3 regions of the Arthrobacter sp. NPDC057013 genome follow, and region 3 is predicted to be linked to each of the others. Evidence: predicted binding sites of a transcription regulator. Region 3 holds the regulator's gene; each other region holds the start of a gene.
What was found. Region 3 encodes HrcA, which represses chaperone genes, less so after heat shock. Its sites were predicted from a motif close to TTNGCACTCGNNNNNNNCGAGTGCNAA; they were not measured.

Region 1: ACFTSA_RS03220 (FmdB family zinc ribbon protein) is a predicted target of HrcA. The motif match lies at 2,429-2,455, and genes of this name have one in related genera.
Region 2: groL (chaperonin GroEL) is a predicted target of HrcA. The motif match lies at 1,743-1,769, and genes of this name have one in related genera.

What each region holds. Positions count from the first base shown of each region.
Region 1 covers NZ_JBHUSE010000001.1:687,911-694,104, reverse strand. Annotated here, with positions in the region: gene ACFTSA_RS03240 (hypothetical protein) at 1-45, opposite strand, end outside; gene ACFTSA_RS03235 (GNAT family N-acetyltransferase) at 172-792, opposite strand; gene galU (UTP--glucose-1-phosphate uridylyltransferase GalU) at 799-1,704, opposite strand; gene ACFTSA_RS03225 (5-formyltetrahydrofolate cyclo-ligase) at 1,793-2,404, shown strand; gene ACFTSA_RS03220 (FmdB family zinc ribbon protein) at 2,552-2,839, shown strand; gene cpaB (Flp pilus assembly protein CpaB) at 3,103-3,849, shown strand; gene ACFTSA_RS03210 (hypothetical protein) at 3,889-4,158, opposite strand; gene ACFTSA_RS03205 (AAA family ATPase) at 4,155-6,194, opposite strand, start outside.
Region 2 covers NZ_JBHUSE010000003.1:21,351-27,544, reverse strand. Annotated here, with positions in the region: gene groL (chaperonin GroEL) at 1-1,564, opposite strand, end outside; gene ACFTSA_RS05705 (ABC transporter substrate-binding protein) at 1,855-3,129, opposite strand; gene ACFTSA_RS05700 (cold-shock protein) at 3,129-3,332, opposite strand; gene ACFTSA_RS05695 (LytR C-terminal domain-containing protein) at 3,491-4,129, opposite strand; gene ACFTSA_RS05690 (DUF3263 domain-containing protein) at 4,179-4,484, opposite strand; gene ACFTSA_RS05685 (uracil-DNA glycosylase) at 4,705-5,514, shown strand; gene ACFTSA_RS05680 (siderophore-interacting protein) at 5,525-6,194, shown strand, end outside.
Region 3 covers NZ_JBHUSE010000005.1:276,921-283,114, reverse strand. Annotated here, with positions in the region: gene hemW (radical SAM family heme chaperone HemW) at 1-281, shown strand, start outside; gene ACFTSA_RS10060 (DUF4870 domain-containing protein) at 369-788, opposite strand; gene ACFTSA_RS10055 (DUF3097 domain-containing protein) at 963-1,817, opposite strand; gene hrcA (heat-inducible transcriptional repressor HrcA) at 2,041-3,054, shown strand; gene dnaJ (molecular chaperone DnaJ) at 3,113-4,240, shown strand; gene ACFTSA_RS10040 (16S rRNA (uracil(1498)-N(3))-methyltransferase) at 4,243-5,013, shown strand; gene ACFTSA_RS10035 (GerMN domain-containing protein) at 5,066-5,983, opposite strand.

The DNA of each region.
Region 1 (6,194 bases), on a different contig from region 3:
AACAGCAGCCACAAGGATGACTGAGCTGCTAAGGGGGAAGTCCACACACAAAACCGTATGAGGAATGTTCGGGCTCTTGTGGCATTCGTCTCGGTGTGTCGCGGCCCGGCTTCAAATCAATGGACTTATGCGTGGAACCCGGCCCTGACCAGCGGCTCTGTCCGTTGACGGTCAGGCAGGCCGGACCCGCAGCCAGCGGCTGAGAAGCCCTTCAGGAATTTCCTCCGAAGTCAGTGCGAAGGAGCGGTGGTCCGCCCATTCCCCGTTGATGTGCAGGAAGCGCGGGCGGTAGCCCTCGTCCCTGAAACCGAGCTTTTCCACCACGCGCAGGCTTGGGCCGTTTTCGGGCCGTATGTTGATTTCCATCCGGTGCAGGCCAAGGGTCCCGAAACAATGGTCCGTGGCCATCGCCACCGCCGTGGGGGCGATCCCGTGGCCGGCGCGGTTCTGGTCCACCCAGTAGCCGAGCGTCGCCATCATGGCGGATCCCCACACAATGGAGGAGACCGTCAACTGTCCCACGATGACCGGGTCACGGTGCCCGGGTGTCCACTCCGCGATCACAAAGGGCAGCGCCGTCGCCTGGGCCGCCTGGGTGTTCAGGGACCGGACCATCTGCCGGTAATCGGGCAGGGCCCCGCCCGGGATCGGGTTGGAGGCCTCCCAGGGCGCCAGCCAGTCGCTGTTGCGGGAACGGACCTCAGTCCATTCCTTTCGGTCCCGGTACCTGATAGGCCGCAGGACAAGGTCCCCGCATTCCAGCGTGACCGGCCAGATGTGGCTGACCCTCATGAAGGGCTATTCGGACAAACGGGCGGCAACCTGCGGAAGCCACTCACGCAAACCGGGTCCGAGATCGTCGCTGTCGATGGCGAGCTCCACGCAGGCCTTCAGGTAGCTGAGCTTGTCCCCGGTGTCGTAGCGGCGGCCGCGGAAGACCACACCGTATACGCCGCCGCCTTCGCCGTCCCTGCTGGCCAGCTCCTGCAGGGCGTCCGTCAGTTGGATCTCCCCGCCGCGGCCGGGTTCGGTCTTTTCCAGCACATCGAACACATCGGGGTGGAGCACGTAGCGGCCGATGACGGCCAGATTGGACGGCGCCTCGTCGACGTCCGGCTTCTCCACCAGCTTGTTGATCTTGACGAAGCCTTCGCCCTCAAGTTCGGAGATGTCAGCGCAGCCATAGGCACTGATCTGGGACGGCTCCACCTCGATGAGGGCCACCACCGAACCGCCGGTCTTGGCCTGCACGTCGATCATGACGCTGAGCAGTTCGTCACGGGCATCGATGAGGTCGTCACCGAGGAGAACGGCGAACGGCTCGTAGCCCACGTGCTGGCGCGCACGCAGCACCGCGTGGCCCAGGCCCTTGGGGTCACCCTGGCGGACGTAGTGGATGTCGCCCAGGTTGCTCGCTGCCTGGATCGATTCCAGCTTTGCTGTGTCGCCCTTGGCCTCCAGCGTCGCCTCGAGGGCCGGGACGCGGTCGAAGTGGTCCTCGAGCGCACGCTTGTTGCGTCCGGTGATCATCAGGACGTCGCTCAGGCCCACGTTGACGGCCTCCTCGACGACGTACTGGATGGCCGGCTTGTCAACCACCGGCAGCATCTCCTTGGGCATGGCCTTGGTGGCAGGCAGGAACCTGGTGCCGAGCCCAGCAGCGGGGATTACGGCCTTGCGGACTGAACAATTAGTGGTAGTCACTGGTCTAATCTATCCGAGGGAACATTCATACGGTAAATGCTTCCGGCAGCGGCCCGGCCGCCTGCCGCCGCGACAAAGGATGACATCCATGCCAACAGGGACCATGCCGTCGAAGGACGTGATCCGTTCGCAGCACCGGCAGATCCGAGCCACGATGACAGCAACAGACCTCGCAAAGGCCGGCGACGGCATAGCCACCCATGGCCTTCCCTGGGCCGAGGCCATCGCCGCGGGCAAGCAGGCCATCTTCACCGCCTACCTCGGCGTCGATTACGAACCGCCAACCCTTCCCCTGCTGCATGCCTTGCATGAGGCGGGCCACAGCATCCTGCTCCCGGTCTGCGAACCGGACCGGGAGCTCAGCTGGGTGTTCTGGACCCCGGACAGCGAGTTCGTCCGCAGCAGGTATGCGCCCATTCAGGAACCGGCCGGTGAGCGCCACGGCTTGGACACGGTGCGGACTGCCGCCGGAATGTTCATGCCGGCAACGGCGGTGGACCGCAGCGGCAACAGGATCGGACAGGGCGGCGGCTATTACGACAAGTTCCTGGCCGCAGCCAATGCCGGCGGGCTGCACCTTCCGAAGGCTGCCATCATCTACGACTCCGAACTTCTGCCCGCCCAGACCATTCCTGCGGAAGACTTCGACCGCCCCGTCGAAGCAGTGCTCATGCCCTCCGGTCTGGTAGCCTTCGCGTGACCTCGCCCGGGCGGGGTGCTAGAATTGGCACTCAGGCCCTGCGACTGCTAATGGAGTCATTTCCGCCGCGGTGATCCGTCAAGGAGAAACCGGGAAATGAAGCCAGGCAGCACGGGACCTGTCGTTTGTCCAAGAGGAGGATCTACAGTGCCCACGTATGCCTATGCCTGCAAGGATTGCAGCCATGCCTTCGACATCGTGCAGTCTTTCACCGACAGCACTCTGACGTCCTGCCCCGAGTGCCAGGGCACGCTGCGCAAGAAGTTCAACAGCGTCGGCGTTGTCTTCAAGGGCTCGGGCTTCTACCGGACTGATTCGCGCGATTCCAAGGGAAGCACCGTTTCGCCCACCCCCGCTGCGTCAACGCCGGCCGCCCCTGCGGCTTCCTCATCCGCTGCCTCATCCGCTGCCCCGGCAGCTGCAGCCGCGAGCTAAACGAGTTTCCGCGGCACCTGCCGCCATTAAGCTCCGAGAGTCCGGCCGGGTTTACCCCGGCTGGACTCTTTTGCTTCCGCGGGCACTCCCGGGGGTTCAACGGTCCGTTCGCACTGGGGCTGGGCAGGACGACGGCGGCGGCCGGCTTGGGGGCTCGAGTCTCTGTTTGCGCGTGCGGGCAATCTTCCGGTGACTGGGCGGCTTTTCCACATACGGCTGACCGTACCTGTTGTGCGCCACGGAACGGCCCGTAGCGTGGCGGCATGCCAGCTACCGGAATCTTCCCCGCAAGGGCATCGCGCCCGGCCGTTCGTCCTGCGCGCCGCAGCACACTTCCCGGTTCCGCCGCCCGTCCCCGCCCGCGCGGAAGGCGCCTCGCCCGGTGGCTGAACCGCAACCGGCGCCTTGCCGTGGCACTCCTCCTCTGCGCGGCCGCCGGGATCGCCGTCCACCAGCTCACTCCTACCCCCGCCCGGACCGTGGGCGTCCTGGCCGCTGCCCGTGACCTTCCGGCCGGAGCCAACCTCGGCGGGAGTGATCTCACGACCGTCAGCGTCCCGCCGGCCATGGTCCCGGAGGGCACCTTTGCCGACAGCACCGGGCTAACCGGCAAGCAACTGGCAGCGCCGCTTCGCCAAGGGCAGCTCCTCACGGATGCGCAACTGGTGGGGCCAGGCCTGCTGACGGGAGCGCCGCCGGGGTCCGCCGCGGTGCCCCTCCGGATGGCAGACCCGTCCTCCATCCAGCTGGTGTCCCCCGGCCAGCTCGTGAACGTGGTCCTGACAGGCGGCAACGGCTATGAGCAGGCATCAGCCTCGAAAGTACTCGCCCAATCAGTGCCCGTCCTGTGGACCTCTGGCCAGGAAGGCCAAAGCGGCCAGTGGCTTGCTGCCGGGGATTCGGGCGGGCTGTTGGTGGTGGCAGCCACCCCCGCGCAGGCCAGCGCGCTGGCGGGCGCGTCAACCCAGGGAAAGCTGTTTTTCGTGCTGGTGGGATCCGGTGCCGGGTGAGCCTGTCCGCGCCGATGTTCAGCCGGTTTGCCGGATTTCTCAGCCCCAGTGCGGGGGCTTCTGCTCCTTCAGCCAAGCGTCATGGTCGTTGCCGGATTCTGCGTCCCCCCAGGAGCGGGGATCGTCTTCGGCCGCCCTGGTGGGGACCACGCCCGCTCGCTGCTGCCCGCCGCCAGTGGCACGGCGGCCTTTTGCGGGCTTCGCCGGTGCCGCCGGCTGCTCGTCTTTGGGTTGGGCAGCGTCTTCGCGCCCGGCCCCGTCTTCGGGCCCGGTCCGGTCTTTGCCTTCGGTCCCGCCGTCGGAGGTCACAGCGGGCCGTCCTTCCATTCCGTGGCCAGCCTGTCCTGGCTGGCTTCCGAACGGAAGCCTACTCCGGCGCCGGCTGCGTCGTAATCAGCAGGGCCGTGGTCCGCGGGGGCAACCTTGTCCCGATGAGCCTTTGCCTGACCCACGTCCTGCTGATCAGTGTCCGTCTCATCCGAACCAGTCTGGTCCGAACCAGTCTGGTCCGGACCCGACGGGACCGAACCCGACGGGACCGCGTGCTCCGAAGCCGTTTCCGCTGCGTTCCGGCCGGGGGCGTCCCAGCCAATCATGGCCGCAGCGCCACCGTTCGGGCCGTCACCATTCGAGTCGTCACCATTCGGGTCGTTGCCGTTCGCGTCGTCGCCGAAAGGATCATCCACGTTCCCGTATCCGGTTTCCTCCCCCGGCTCAGAGTCAAAATCGCCCACGGCGAAGGTGCTGACATCGTCATCCAGGAAGAATCCCTGCGCACCCACAGAGCGCGCGGGAAGGGCAGGCTTCTCCAGCCCGAGGTACCCACCGATCCTGTCGGCGCAGGCCGAGGGATCGGTGAAGACCTCGATGGTCCACAGCGGCATGTACCGCCAGCCGAGCCGCTCCAGCAGCTGGGGGCGCAGCCGGCTGCGTTCCCGAACAGTCATCTGGCGGTACTGCTCGGTGCCGTCCGATTCAATGGCTACCGGCCGTGGAATGTCGGCCTCATCCTGGCCCATGGTGCTGAGCGGATCGGCTGCGGCCACCACGTCGATGGCACCGTCGTACTGGTGCCAGACGCGGGCACCGCGGGCACGCAGCCGGTCACCGAGGTCGGCCACCAGCGGATCGGCTCCAAGTGCCTGTTCGCTTGCAGCTGCCCGGGACGCAGGTGTCCCCAGGTCGGTGTTTCCGGAGATTTCCCGGTCGAGGAGTTCGAAAAGATCGACTGCGCCGTGGGCCAGCCGCGTCCGGTCGAGGTCCTCCGGCTTGAAGCACGTCAGCACATGCAGCGACTGCCGCGCCCGGGTCATGGCCAGGGCAAACTTGGCCCGGCCGCCCTCGGCGGACAGCGGACCGAAGCTGTGCAGGGCGCGGCCGTGCGGCGTCCGCCCGTAGCCCGGCGAGAAGATCACACGGTCGCGGACCAGCCCCTGGGCACGCTCCAGGTCCACCACCCGGAAGGATTCATCAGCTGCCGTGAAGAATCCGGACAGCGACGGATGGTTGGGCAGCTGCAACCGGATGGACTCGCCGATGCGGGCTGCGTGCCGGAGGCTGGCAGTCACCACCGCCAGCGAGGTCCGGGGCCGGAGCCGCGCGTGCTCGAACACGAGTTCAACCACCCGGTTCACCTCGGCCACCACCGATTCGACGCCCTCATGGTCGGCGCTGGGCAGGCCGGTGCCGTCGGGCAGGTACTCCACCGTCAGCGCACGGTCCAGTCCGGTGGCCGACTGGCCCTCGGGGAGGCGGCGGAGGCCGCCGTCGTAAAAGTTCTTGCTCAGCTGCAGCACCAGGTCCTCGTCCACCGCGCGGTAGACAGAGCGCAGCGGCGCCGTCGGCAGCACCGCAGAAAGTGCCGTGAACGCGCTTTCGACGCTCTGGTGCGACTGCTCGCCGGCAGCGAGCCGCTCCACCGCAACGGTAAAGGTGCGCGGGCTGGCGATCTTGTCGTCGCCAAAGGCGATCACCTGCCGGGCACGGGCGACGGCGGGGAGGACCGCCTGCAGCGACGTCGCCTCCGCGTCGAGGATCACCACGGCGTCGAACTTTTGCTCGGCGGGCAGGAGCCCGGTCATGAGGTAGGGGCTGACGGACCAGACTGGCACCAGCATGGGAACCAGCCCGGGTGCCTGTGCCGTCAGCGCAGCCAGCGTGACCCGCCCGTCCTTGAGCAGGCTCCGGAGCAGGTCGGCCTGGCGGGCATGCTCCGCGATGCCGGCACGCCAGCGTTCGGCCAGCTTCCACCGCAGCCGGCCTGCGCCGCTGGCGATGTGGGCGTTGTCGGCGAGCCGGTACTCCGCCTCAAGCTGGCGCAGCGCGTCGCCGTCGGACATGGCCAG
Region 2 (6,194 bases), on a different contig from region 3:
TGTCGGCCACAACGGCCTCGGTGGTGAGGAACAGGCCGGCAATGGAAGCCGCGTTCTGCAGGGCAGAGCGGGTTACCTTGACGGGGTCATTCACGCCGGCAGCCAGCAGGTCGACGTATTCGCCGGTGGCTGCGTTCAGGCCGTGGCCTGCAGGCAGGCCGCGGACCTTGTCCACCACGACGCCGGGCTCGAGGCCGGCGTTGAAGGCGATCTGCTTCAGCGGGGCGTCGATGGCAACGCGGACGATGTTCGCACCGGTTGCTTCATCGCCCTGGAGCTGCAGGTTGGCGAATGCCTTGGCGCCGGCCTGGATCAGGGCCACGCCACCACCGGCAACGATGCCTTCTTCAACGGCAGCCTTAGCGTTGCGGACAGCGTCCTCAATGCGGTGCTTGCGCTCCTTGAGCTCAACCTCCGTGGCGGCACCGGCCTTGATGACTGCAACGCCGCCGGCCAGCTTGGCCAGGCGCTCCTGCAGCTTCTCGCGGTCGTAGTCGGAGTCGGAGTTCTCGATCTCGGCGCGGATCTGGGAAACGCGGCCGGCGATCTGGTCAGCGTCGCCTGCACCTTCGACGATGGTGGTCTCGTCCTTGGTCACGACAACCTTGCGTGCCTTGCCCAGGAGGTCGAGGCCGGCGGTCTCAAGCTTGAGGCCGACTTCCTCGGCGATGACCTGGCCGCCGGTGAGGATGGCGATGTCGGCCAGCTGCGCCTTGCGGCGGTCACCGAAGCCGGGAGCCTTGACGGCCACGGACTTGAAGGTGCCGCGGATCTTGTTGACGATCAGGGTGGCCAGAGCCTCGCCCTCGATGTCTTCGGCGATGATCAGCAGCGGCTTGTTGGACTGCATGACCTTCTCGAGGACAGCGACCAGTTCCTTGACGTTGGAGATCTTGGAGTTGACGATCAGGATGTACGGGTCCTCGAGGACCGTTTCCTGGCGCTCGGTGTCCGTGACGAAGTAGGCGGAGATGTAGCCCTTGTCGAAGCGCATGCCTTCGGTGAGCTCCAGCTCGAGGCCGAAGGTGTTGGACTCCTCGACCGTGATGACGCCTTCCTTGCCCACCTTGTCCAGGGCCTCGGCGATCAGGGCGCCGATCTCGTCGTCACCGGCGGAGATGGAAGCCGTGGCTGCGATCTCTTCCTTGGTTTCGATTTCCTTGGCGGAGTTCAGCAGTTCAGCGGTGACAGCTTCAACGGCCTTCTCGATGCCGCGCTTGAGGGACAGCGGGTCAGCGCCGGCCGCAACGTTGCGCAGGCCTTCCTTGACCAGTGCCTGGGCCAGGACGGTAGCGGTGGTGGTGCCGTCGCCAGCGACGTCATCCGTCTTCTTGGCAACTTCCTTGACCAGCTCGGCGCCGATCTTCTCGTAGGGATCGTCCAGCTCGATCTCCTTGGCGATGGAAACACCATCGTTGGTGATCGTGGGGGCGCCCCACTTCTTTTCGAGGACGACGTTGCGGCCACGCGGGCCGAGGGTGACCTTGACGGCGTCGGCGAGGATGTTCAGGCCCCGCTCAAGACCGCGGCGTGCCTCTTCATCAAATGCAATGATCTTGGCCATAACGGCAGTAGTCCTTTCGGGACAGTCGTTAAGAAGGAACCTCGCTGCGGTGCCCGCGACGGACGATCCTTTCCGCGGGCCTCTGTATGCCCAACAGTCCGGATCTCACCCCAACCAGGTGTTTCTTTCGCTCCTTGCGCCGCCGCCGGAGTAGTGCCGGCCGGAACCGGACGACTCTTTAGCAGTCGGCACGCTGGAGTGCTAATCAATAATTAGCACTCCCCCGGGGAGAGTGCAAGCAGATGAGCTTGTTTATCCCGTGAACGGGCGGACTTATTCGCTGCCAGCGATCAGCCGGCCGACCTGCCCGCCGCCTCGCTGCCCCTGAGCTTGGCCTTGTTGTCGGCGCCGTAGGTGAACACCATGTACTTCGCGGCGGTGACGTCGCCGTTCGCGTCGAAGCGGACGGGGCCGGACTCGCCGTCGTAGTCAATGGCCTTCCCGTCCCGGATGGCGGCAAGGCAGTCTTTGTAGGTCGAGCAGACTGTCGGCTTCGCCGACGGGGAGGCAGGCGCGCGGCTGCCGGCAGTTCCGCCGGAGACGGAGATGAGCGTCCCCGCGATGGAGGTACCGGCGTCGTCCTCTGCGGCCGCGGCGGCCAGGGCCGCGAGGTTCACGGCATCGTAGGTCTCGGCCGCGAACGTGGTGTCCTTGAGCTTCGCATCGATATCCACGAGTTCGGCCTGGAAATGCGCGGAAGGAAAGACGCCGGGCACCAGGGCGCGCGCTCCCTCAAGCGACTTCGATCCGAGGGCGGAGCCGTACTGCCCGAATGCACCATCGGCCAGGATGAGTTTGTTGCCCGGCACTCCGGCGTTGGTAAGCTCGGCGATGGCGCCCTGTGCTCCATCCCGGGCAATGACCACGACGGCGTCCGGAGCTGCGGCGCGGACGGCAGCCGCGGACTTCTGTGCCTCACCCGCCTTGAAGCCGGAAACGGTGACGGGGTCCAGCCCGCCGGCCTTGGCGGAAGCGGAAACAGCTGCGGACACATCCTGGCCGTAGCTGCCGTCCTCGTAGACCACGGCGAGGCTCTTGGCTCCGGCGTCCCTGGCGAGTTTCACCAGGACGGGAGCCTGCGCGATGTCCGCCGCCGCCGTCCGGAAGTAGTAGCCGCCGCTCTTGTAGCCGCTGAGTTCCGGGGCCGTGTTCGCCGGAGAAATGAGCGTGATCCTGGCCTTGGACAGCACGTCGATGGCGGCCGGCGCGCGGCTGGAATCGGTGGGGCCGATCACGGCGTCCGCCTTGGCATCTGCGAGTGCGCGGGCCTGGGCGGCGGCGTCTCCGCCGGCGGATGCCGGCAACAGCTCCACGGGCCTGCCCTTGTGCCCGCCCGCGGCGTTGATCTCCTGGACGGCGAGCTTGGCGGCAGCCAGCTCGGCGGCGTTCAGGAAGGCTTGGGGTCCGGTATTGTCCAGGATCAGCCCGATCCGCAGGGTCCCGTCGCCGCTGGCTTCAACCGGGGCCGTCCGGGCGTTGTCGCCGGATCCGGAACAGGCGCCCAGCGTCATCACGACGGCGGCGCCCCAGACGGCAGAACCCCTGAGACCTGCGCTGCGTGCCACTAGACGGGCCGGACCATTTCTGCCTGCGGCCCTTTTTCGCCTTCGCCCACTTCCAGCTCCACCCGCTGGCCTTCGTCCAGCGCCCGGAACCCGTCGGTCTGGATGGCCGACCAGTGCACAAAGACGTCGTCGCCCGAATCGTCAACAGTGATGAAGCCGTAGCCCTTTTCCGCGTTGAACCACTTCACGGTTCCCAATGCCATGATCCCCACACTTTCAGGTTGCTTCCGCAAGGCCCACGTCGGTGTGTGCCGTGAATTACGCCCCGCAGCCTGCCTTCACTCTATCCAGTCAGGACCCGGGAGGCGCAGGCCGGCGGCCCGGAGCGGAGGCAATAGTTATTCAGGCGTAACCGGTTTGGCTACTGGTAGCCGGGGCCCAGCACCACCGCTACGGGCGTTTGGAAGTCCGCGCTCTCCACCAGCGTGGGGATGTTCAGGAGTGCGCTGAGCGCCTCGGCGTTGGCCCGGTGGGCAGCGTCAGAGTAGAAGATCACGGACTGCTGCTGGGGAGCGCCCTGCCAGTTGGACACTTCACCGAGCACCCAGCCGTCGGACTGGACCGTGGCACCAACGCGGCCGGCCAGTCCGGAGGTCAGCGTGCCGTTGAAGATAGCTACCGGCTGCGACTTGTCCACCGCTGCGGGGGCAACGGTTTCCGAGGTGGCGGGTTCCAGGGCGGAAGGCGAAGCCGATTCGGAAGCGGACGCCGAGGCCGGGGCGCTGGGGCTGGGCTTCGCACTTGCCGGGGGCGTCGCCGTGGGGCTGGCCGACGCCGTGAAGGTTCCAGCCGCGGCGGCGGCCGGCGGCGCGATGGCAGGCTGGAATCCCAGCTGCGGCAACAGGAAGAAGGCAACCAGGCCGACGGCGAGCGCCCCGATCCCCACGGAAAGGATCGGCCACAACTTGGGACGTGACGGCGCGGAGACAGCGCGGTGAACGCCCTGCCGGGAGGAGACCTCAGGCACCCTGTCAAATTCGTCCCGAGCAAAATTAGTCATGGTAAACAGGAGTCCTTGTTGGTTTTCGCCGGCAGTCCGGCGCTAGCAGTTACGCGTCAGATCCAAGGCGGCGCGCAGTGCGGGCCCGCTGACGTGACGTACGTAGTCTACGCAATCTCTTCACCAGCATGGGGTCATGGGCGAGCGCGTGCTCTGTATCGATCAGGGCATTCAGGATCTGGTAGTAGTGCGTCGCGGACAGGTCAAAGAGCTCGCGGATGGCCTGTTCCTTGGCGCCGGCGTACTTCCACCACTGCCGTTCCAGGGCGAGAATCTGCTGCTCCCGCTCGGTCAGCGGCGAATCACGGAGCTTGAAGTCGTCCAGCAGCGAGCCGCTCCGCAGCACCTGCTCCAGCGGCGTATCTTCCGCTGAATACTGCCCTGGATCCCGCCCTGGATCCCGCTCCGCGAGGTGGTCCTGCAACGGCTCGGCCACTGCGCTCTCCTTAGCTGAATCCGGTTAAAGTACCTCCCCTATGCTACGGAGGAATAACAGCATTGTCATTTGCGGCACGGGGCTCCAACGGGCCGTCTTATCTTGACCTGCACCGGGCTCCGGGCAGCCTTGCGGAAGAATGGATGCTGTGACCGAACCTGAACCGCTCTTCGACCTCGAACCTGCGACGGCGTCCGGCCCGGACTTTGCGGAGCTGGCCAGGCTGCCCCTCCGCGAGCTGATGGCACCGGACTGGGCGGATGCCCTGGCCGGGGTGGAGGCGGAACTGCGGTCCGTGCTGTCTTTCGTCGCCGGCGAGGAGGCGGCCGGACGGCGGGTGCTGCCGTCGGCGTCGAACGTCCTCAGGGCTTTCCGGCAGCCGCTGAACGGGGTACGGGTCCTGATTGTGGGCCAGGATCCCTATCCCACCCCCGGACATGCCGTGGGCCTCGCGTTTTCCGTGGACGCCGGCACGCGCCCCATCCCCCGGAGCCTGGCCAACATCTACAGGGAGCTTGAGTCGGACCTGGGCCTGCCGCCCCGGATCCACGGCGACCTCGGCGCCTGGGCGGACCAGGGCGTCCTGCTCCTCAACAGGGTGCTGAGCGTGCGGGAAGGCGGTGCCGGGTCCCACCGCGGCAAGGGCTGGGAAGCGATCACGACGGCGGCAGTTGCCGCCGTCGCCGGCCGCCGGACAGCGGAGGGAATGGCAGCGCCGCTCGTCGCTGTGCTCTGGGGCAAGGATGCCGAGAGCGTCCGCCCGCTGCTGGGCAGCACCCCCGTGCTGGCCAGTGCCCATCCCAGCCCGTTGTCCGCCTCACGGGGGTTCTTCGGTTCCCGGCCGTTCAGCCGCGCCAACACCCTGCTGGAACAGCAGGGTGCAGGCCCCGTGGACTGGGAGCTTCCGGCGGTGCCGGCCCGTCAGCTCCCGCAAAGGAGCTTAGGCTAGGCTTACCCGCATGACTTCGCTTCCGGCAGACACCACCGCCACCAAGAAATCCCGCCCGCAGGTCACCCTGACTGTCCTCCGGCGGGAACAGCTTTCCGCGCACATGGTGCGCGTCGTCGCGGGCGGCCCGGGGTTCGCCGATTACGTCAACAACGACTTCGTGGACCGTTACGTCAAGATCGTCTTTCCGCAGCCCGGGGTGGACTACCCCCAGCCCCTGGACCTGTGGGCCGTCCGGGAATCGATGCCCCGGGAGCAGTGGCCGCACACCCGCACCTACACGGTCCGCTGGGTGGATACCGCTGCCGGCGAACTTGCCATTGACTTTGTGGTCCACGGAGACGAAGGCCTGGCCGGTCCCTGGGCTGCCGGGGCCGAACCGGGCGACAGCCTCATCTTCACCGGCCCCGGCGGCGGCTACAACCCCGATCCGGACGCGGACTGGTACCTGCTGGCCGCCGACGAGGCTGCGTTGCCGGCAGTGGCAGCCGTCATCGAGTCGCTCCCCGCGGACGCACGCGGCCTGGCGTTCCTCGAAGTGGGGTCCGAGGCGGACGTCCAGGAGATTGCTGCTCCCGCCGGGCTAGAGCTGGTCTGGCTGCAGCGCGGCGACGTTCCCGCCGGCGAAAGCAGCCGGCTGGTGGACGCGGTGCGCGGCGCCGCCTGGCCCGAGGGCCGCG
Region 3 (6,194 bases):
CCACCGCCTATGCCGGCCGGCTCGGCTCAGGTGCCTCGCCGGCAGCCGGACGCGAAACGCTCGACGCGGAAACGCGGGGCGTCGAAAAGGTGATGCTGGAAGCCCGGTTGTCCTCGGGGCTTGAAACCGCCGCACTCTCGCCGTCCGGTAGGAAGGCCGTGGCCGGGCTGATCGCCGACGGCCTCGTGGTGCCGGAAGATGCCTTCAGGGGCCGACTGGTCCTCACCCTGAAAGGCCGCCTCCTGGCGGACGCCGTGGTCCGCAGGCTCCTGCCGGACTGACCGCTTAAAGCCAATGCGGGGTCAGATACCGCCCAAAATCCTTACTGGATTGGGCTGTATCTGACCCCGCATTGTTCTGTTGAGGCGTTACTTGATCCAGCGCAGGTTGTACTGGTACCGGTGCGGCTGGCCCTTGTTGACGTGGACGCCGGCGGACACCGCGAAGCATGTCAGCGCAATCCAGATGAGTGTGGCCACGACGGCGAACAGGTTGCCGACGACCGGAAGCAGCACCAGCAGGTTGGCCACGAAGGCCGCAATCGTGGGTGGCAGGGTGAAGTTGAGGGCTTCCTTGGACTCCTGTGCGGTGAACGGGCCGCGGTCGCGGAAGATGAGGTAGATCAGGAGCGCCGGAACGCAGCCGAGGATGCCGCCGAAGTGTGCCAGGGTGGCCCACTGCCGGTCCTCGCTGGCCGTCAGCGGAAGTGCGTTGGCCGGAACGCCATGGTACTGGGGCAGGTCCTGGCCGGACTGGGTGTCCCTGCGGTCGCGAGCGTCTTCTGCCACGGTGTCTTCCTTTAGCTTGCGTTGGTGCGTTGGTGCGTTGGTGCGTTGGTGCGTTGGTGCTTTGGTGCTTTGATGCGGCGCCGGCCCGCGGTGCGGTGACGCCGTACCAAGGATACCGGGCCGTACGCGCAATCGCGGGCTCAACGCCGAACCCGGGGGCGTAGCGATGAAAATTTAGGGCACCGTTAGGAAATCGATGACCTCTTCGACCCGGCCCAGCAGGGCGGGCTCGAGGTCAGCGTAGGTGCGCACGGCACCGAGGAGTTTCTGCCAGCCGAGGCCAATGTCCTCCTTGGTCTCGTGCGGCCAGCCGAAGGCGGTGAGGATGCCGGTTTTCCAGTCCGTGCCGCGCGGCACCACGGGCCACTGCGGAATGCCGAGCACCGACGGCCGGATGGCCTGCCAGACGTCGACGTACGGGTGGCCGACGATCAGCACGTTCCCGGCGGCCCCGGGGGACGCCATCACAGCGTCGGCGATTCTGGACTCCTTGGAATCCGGGACCAGATGGTCCACCAGGACGCCCAGCCTGCGGCCGGGACCGGGGCGGAACGAAGCAACGGCCGCCGCCAGGTCATCGATGCCATGGAGAGGTTCGACGACGATGCCCTCCACCCGGAGGTCGTCGCCCCAGACTTTTTCCACCAGTTCGGCGTCGTGCTTGCCTTCAACCCAGATGCGACTGGCCTTGGCCACCTGTGCCCGCTGCCCTTCCACACGCACCGAACCCGACGCCGTCCGGCCGGTCGTGCCTGACCCTGCGGGTTGCGCTTTGGGAGCCGGGGGCATCAGCCGGATCGGCTGGCCTTCGAGGAGGAAGCCGAAGCCCAGTTTGAAGGACCGGGACTTTCCGCGGCGGTCCTCAAGCGCCACCACGTGCATGCCGCCGGACTTCTCCACCCGGGTTACCGCGCCCACCCAGCCGGACTGGACGTCCTCGAGTACCATGCCGCGCTCCACCGGCACCTCCGGCAGGCTGTTCTTGGCGGGCGCGGCCATCTCCTGCGGGCCCCAGTTCTGGTACTGCATTTGTTCACCGCTTTGCATTAGGAAATTGCACAGGAAAGAGCCGCTCCGGAGGCGGGGATGCCACCGGGGGACAGGCGCCCGGGATTTCGCCCGGAGCGGTACCAATGCTAACAACGCAGCGACTCATATTAGACTTGTTAGCACTTAGGCATGTCGAGTGCTAACAACAGCGTCTGCGGGCAGGATCAACGCGCGGCGCGGTAAGGCCAAAAGGAGGTGGACTGTGAGCGAACCACGGAAGCTTGAGGTGCTGCGCGCCATCGTGGAGGACTATGTCCATTCCCGCGAACCCGTCGGCTCCAAGGCCCTGGTGGAACGGCACCATCTGGGTGTCTCCAGCGCCACGATCCGCAATGACATGGCGGCGCTGGAGGATGAGGGCCTCATCACGGCCCCGCACACCAGCGCAGGCAGGATCCCCACCGACAAGGGCTACCGCCTGTTCGTCGACCAGATCTCCGCGGTGAAGCCGCTCTCCCCGGCGGAGAAGCGCGCTATCCAGACCCTGCTCGAGGGGTCGGAGGATCTCGACGACGTCCTGGACCGGACCGCGCGGCTCCTGTCCCAGCTGACCAACCAGGTCGCCGTCGTGCAGTACCCGCACCTGAGCCGTGCGGTGGTCCGCCATATCGAATTCGTGCTGCTGGCGCCGCGGAAGGTGCTGATCGTCCTGATCGCCGATTCCGGCAAGGTTGACCAGCGCGTGGTCGACGCCGGACAGGACCTGTCGGACGATACGCTCTCCGCTCTGCGCACCCGGTTCCTGACCGGTGTGGCCGGAACGCCGGTGGCCATCCTGCCCCAGCACCTGGCCGCCGTCGTGGCGGGCTGCACTCCGGCCGAGCGCCCGGTGGCCATGGCCCTCGGCAAGGGACTGGAGGGCCTCGCCCACAACAGCCGGGAAGACCGGATGGTCCTGGCCGGAACAGCCAACCTCGCGCGGTCCAACGTGGATTTCCCGCTCAGCATTGGGCCCGTGCTGGAAGCGCTCGAGGAGCAGGTGGTGATGCTGCGGCTCCTGAGCGACATGGCGCAGGACCCGCGCGGCGTGGCGGTGAGCATCGGCCGGGAAAACCCCTACGACGGACTGGCCGAAGCCTCGGTGGTGGCCACCGGCTACGGTCCTGACGCCAGCGCCAAGGTGGGCATCCTCGGACCTACCCGGATGGACTATCCCACCACCATGGCGGCCGTCCGCGCGGTGGCCCGCTACCTTTCGAGGATTCTGGGACCGTGACCGCACGCCCCGGATATCCTCTGACCACAGGCAGTACAACCAGGAAGAGATACGAACTTTGAGCAGCCACTACGACGTTCTCGGAGTCTCCGCCGAAGCCACTGGCGAAGAGATCAAAAAGGCCTACCGCAAGCTGGCCCGCTCACTCCACCCGGACGTTAACCCGGGCGAGGATGCTGCGGAGCGGTTCAAGGCCGTCACCCACGCCTATGAGGTGCTGTCCGATCCGCAGAAGCGCAGGGTCTACGACACCACCGGCAATGAGAACGGCACCGACAACGGCTTCGGCGGTGGTGGCTACGCCGGGCAGGGCTTCGCGTTCCAGGACATATTCGACACCTTCTTCGGCGCCGGTGGCACCTCCGGGCCGGCGTCCCGGGTCCGCCGCGGCCAGGACGCGCTCATCAGCGTCCGGATCGACCTGCGCGACGCCGTCTTCGGCGTCAACAAGAAGCTGGAAGTGGACACGGCCGTCACCTGCCCCACGTGTGAAGGCTCCTGCTGCCAGCCTGGCACGCATCCCGAGCGCTGTGACATCTGCGGCGGCAGCGGCCAGGTCCAGCGGGCGGTCCGCTCCATCCTGGGCCAGGTCATGACCGCAGCCCCGTGCGGGTCGTGCGAGGGCTTCGGCACGGTCATCAAGGATCCCTGCAACGAGTGCAGCGGCCAGGGCCGCATCCGCAGCCGCCGGTCCCTGACCATCAAGGTACCGGCAGGCGTGGCCACCGGAACGCGCATCCAGCTATCCGGGCAGGGCGAGGCAGGTCCCGCGGGCGGCCCCTCCGGCGACCTCTACGTGGAAATCCGCGTCAACAGCGACTCCACCTACGTCCGTGAGGGCGACGACCTGCACGCGACCCTGAACATTCCCATGACCGCCGCCGCGCTCGGCACGGAACTGAGCCTGGATACCTTCGACGGCAAGCAGGAGATCGACGTCAAGGCGGGCACCCAGTCCGGCGAGATCATCACCCTCCGGGGCCTCGGTGTCACCCACCTGCGCGGCTACGGCCGCGGCGACCTCAAGGTCCACCTGCAGGTGGAAACGCCGTCGAAGCTGGATCCCGCCCAGGAGGACCTGCTCCGGCAGTTGGCCAAGCTCCGCGGCGAGCAGTTCTCCGAGGGCAAGCTTGCGGCCAGCGGCGGCGTCTTCGCCAAACTGCGGGACCGCCTCGGTAACCTGTAGCGGTGAGCAACCCCGTATTCTTCGCCCCGGCCGGCGCGCTGGACAGCGCCGCTCCAGGATCGCTGTTCGTCCTTGACGGCGCCGAGGCCCGGCACGCGGTCACCGTCAAGCGCCTGTCCGTGGGGGAGCAGGTGGACATAGCCGACGGCGCGGGGAAACGCATCACCGGAACCGTGACTGATGCTGCACCCGCCGAACTGACGGTTGAATGCAGCTCCGTCAGGGTTGAACCGCGGCCGGACATTCGTCTGGTCCTGGTGCAGGCCCTCGCCAAGGGGGACCGGGACGAGCTCGCGATCGAAACCGCCACCGAACTGGGCATCGACGCCGTGATCCCCTGGCAGTCCGAGCGCTCCATCGTCAGGTGGAAGGGTGAGCGGGCCGCCAAGGCTCACGGAAAATGGCAGTCCGCCGTAACGGCGGCCGCCAAGCAGGCGCGCCGAGCCTGGATTCCCGAGGTGCGCCCCGCCGTCGACACCCAGGCCCTGGCCAGGGAAGTGGCGGACGCCGGCCTTGCCGTGATCCTGCACGAAGACGCGGTCACGCCGCTGCGGCGGGTCCTCGGCAAATGGTCCGAGGAGCGCCAGGAGGCGTCCGGCCCCGGCGAGATCCTGCTCATCGTTGGCCCCGAAGGGGGCATCAGTCCGCGCGAGGTCACCCGGCTGTGCAGCGCAGGGGCGGTCACGGCACTGTTGGGACCGCACGTGCTGCGGTCGTCGACGGCGGGACCGGCCGGCGTCGTTGTTGCCAGCGACGTCCTGGGCCGCTGGTAGGTCCAGCGCGCTCAGCGCCGGCGGCCGCAGCTGGCGGGGACAGCCGGCCAGCCTAGCGGACGGTGAACCCGCGCGAGTCCACGTTGAGTTCGTCCTCGGGCTTGCCGGGGTCGATCTGGGAGACCCGTACCTCATAGTTCCCGGGCGCGAGGTTCACCGTGATGCCGAAGACCCCCGAGGCGCCGGGATCAGCCGCGGCCCTGGCTTCCCCGGTCAGGTAGCTTTCCTTGTCGCCGTTGTCCTGGACTCTGAGGATGCGCCAGTGGAGCTTGCCGTTGGGGACGGTGCTGCGCCCGGAGATCTTGACCCGGCCGTCGCCGACTTCGGTGCCCTCCTGCGGATCAATGATCCACACCGGCGCCACCATTCCGGCGCTGCGGGAAGTGGGGGCACCGAGCTTGACGTGCTTGAACGCCAGATAGTCCGTGTGCCCGTCAACCAGGATGACCACTTCGATTTGCTGGCCCGCGTCAATCAGGCCGGAGCTGGCACCGGCGGCCGTTGCGGTGTACACGAGCTGCTGGATGGCCCGCTGGGCCATGTCCGCATCAAGGTTGCTGTTGAAGGCATCCGCGGAAACGTCCACCGTGATGACATTGGTGCCCGAGATCGATGTGGCGAGGTTCTTGGGGTTCTGCCACGGCGTGAAGTAGTCAGGATCCAGCGGCGTCTCGGACATCATGGCGCGCAGGGCCCGGGTGATCGGGTTCTCGTCGTCAGGAACGTCGCGGAACTCGCGGTACAGGAAGACGTTGCTGTTGCTCCGCCCGATCCAATAGACCGGCGCCTTGTTGGATGACTGGGTTGTTTCCAGCGGCGCGCTGGTTGTGGGGACACCATCCGTGCCGGCTGCCCGCCGCGACGAGGACGTCGGGGAGTTCGCGGAGGTCACCGAAGGATCGGGGTCGGCGATGCACCCGGACAGCAGCAGGGCAGCCGGAAGCAGCGCGGACAGCAGCACGGAGCGCATCCGCGGTACTTTCCGGCCCGGGGTTCCTGGCTGACTGATGCTGGCGATCCCTTCAAGTGAGCAGTTGCGTGCGGGCACGCCGGACCGTTGCCGGCGAGCTCCGTTTCCAGCATTACACGAGACATTGCAGCGCCGGGCGCCTTTCGCGGCAGGCGGCCGAACTGCAACGGGAACGATATGAGGCCGATACAAAGTTGATACCTAATTGCGG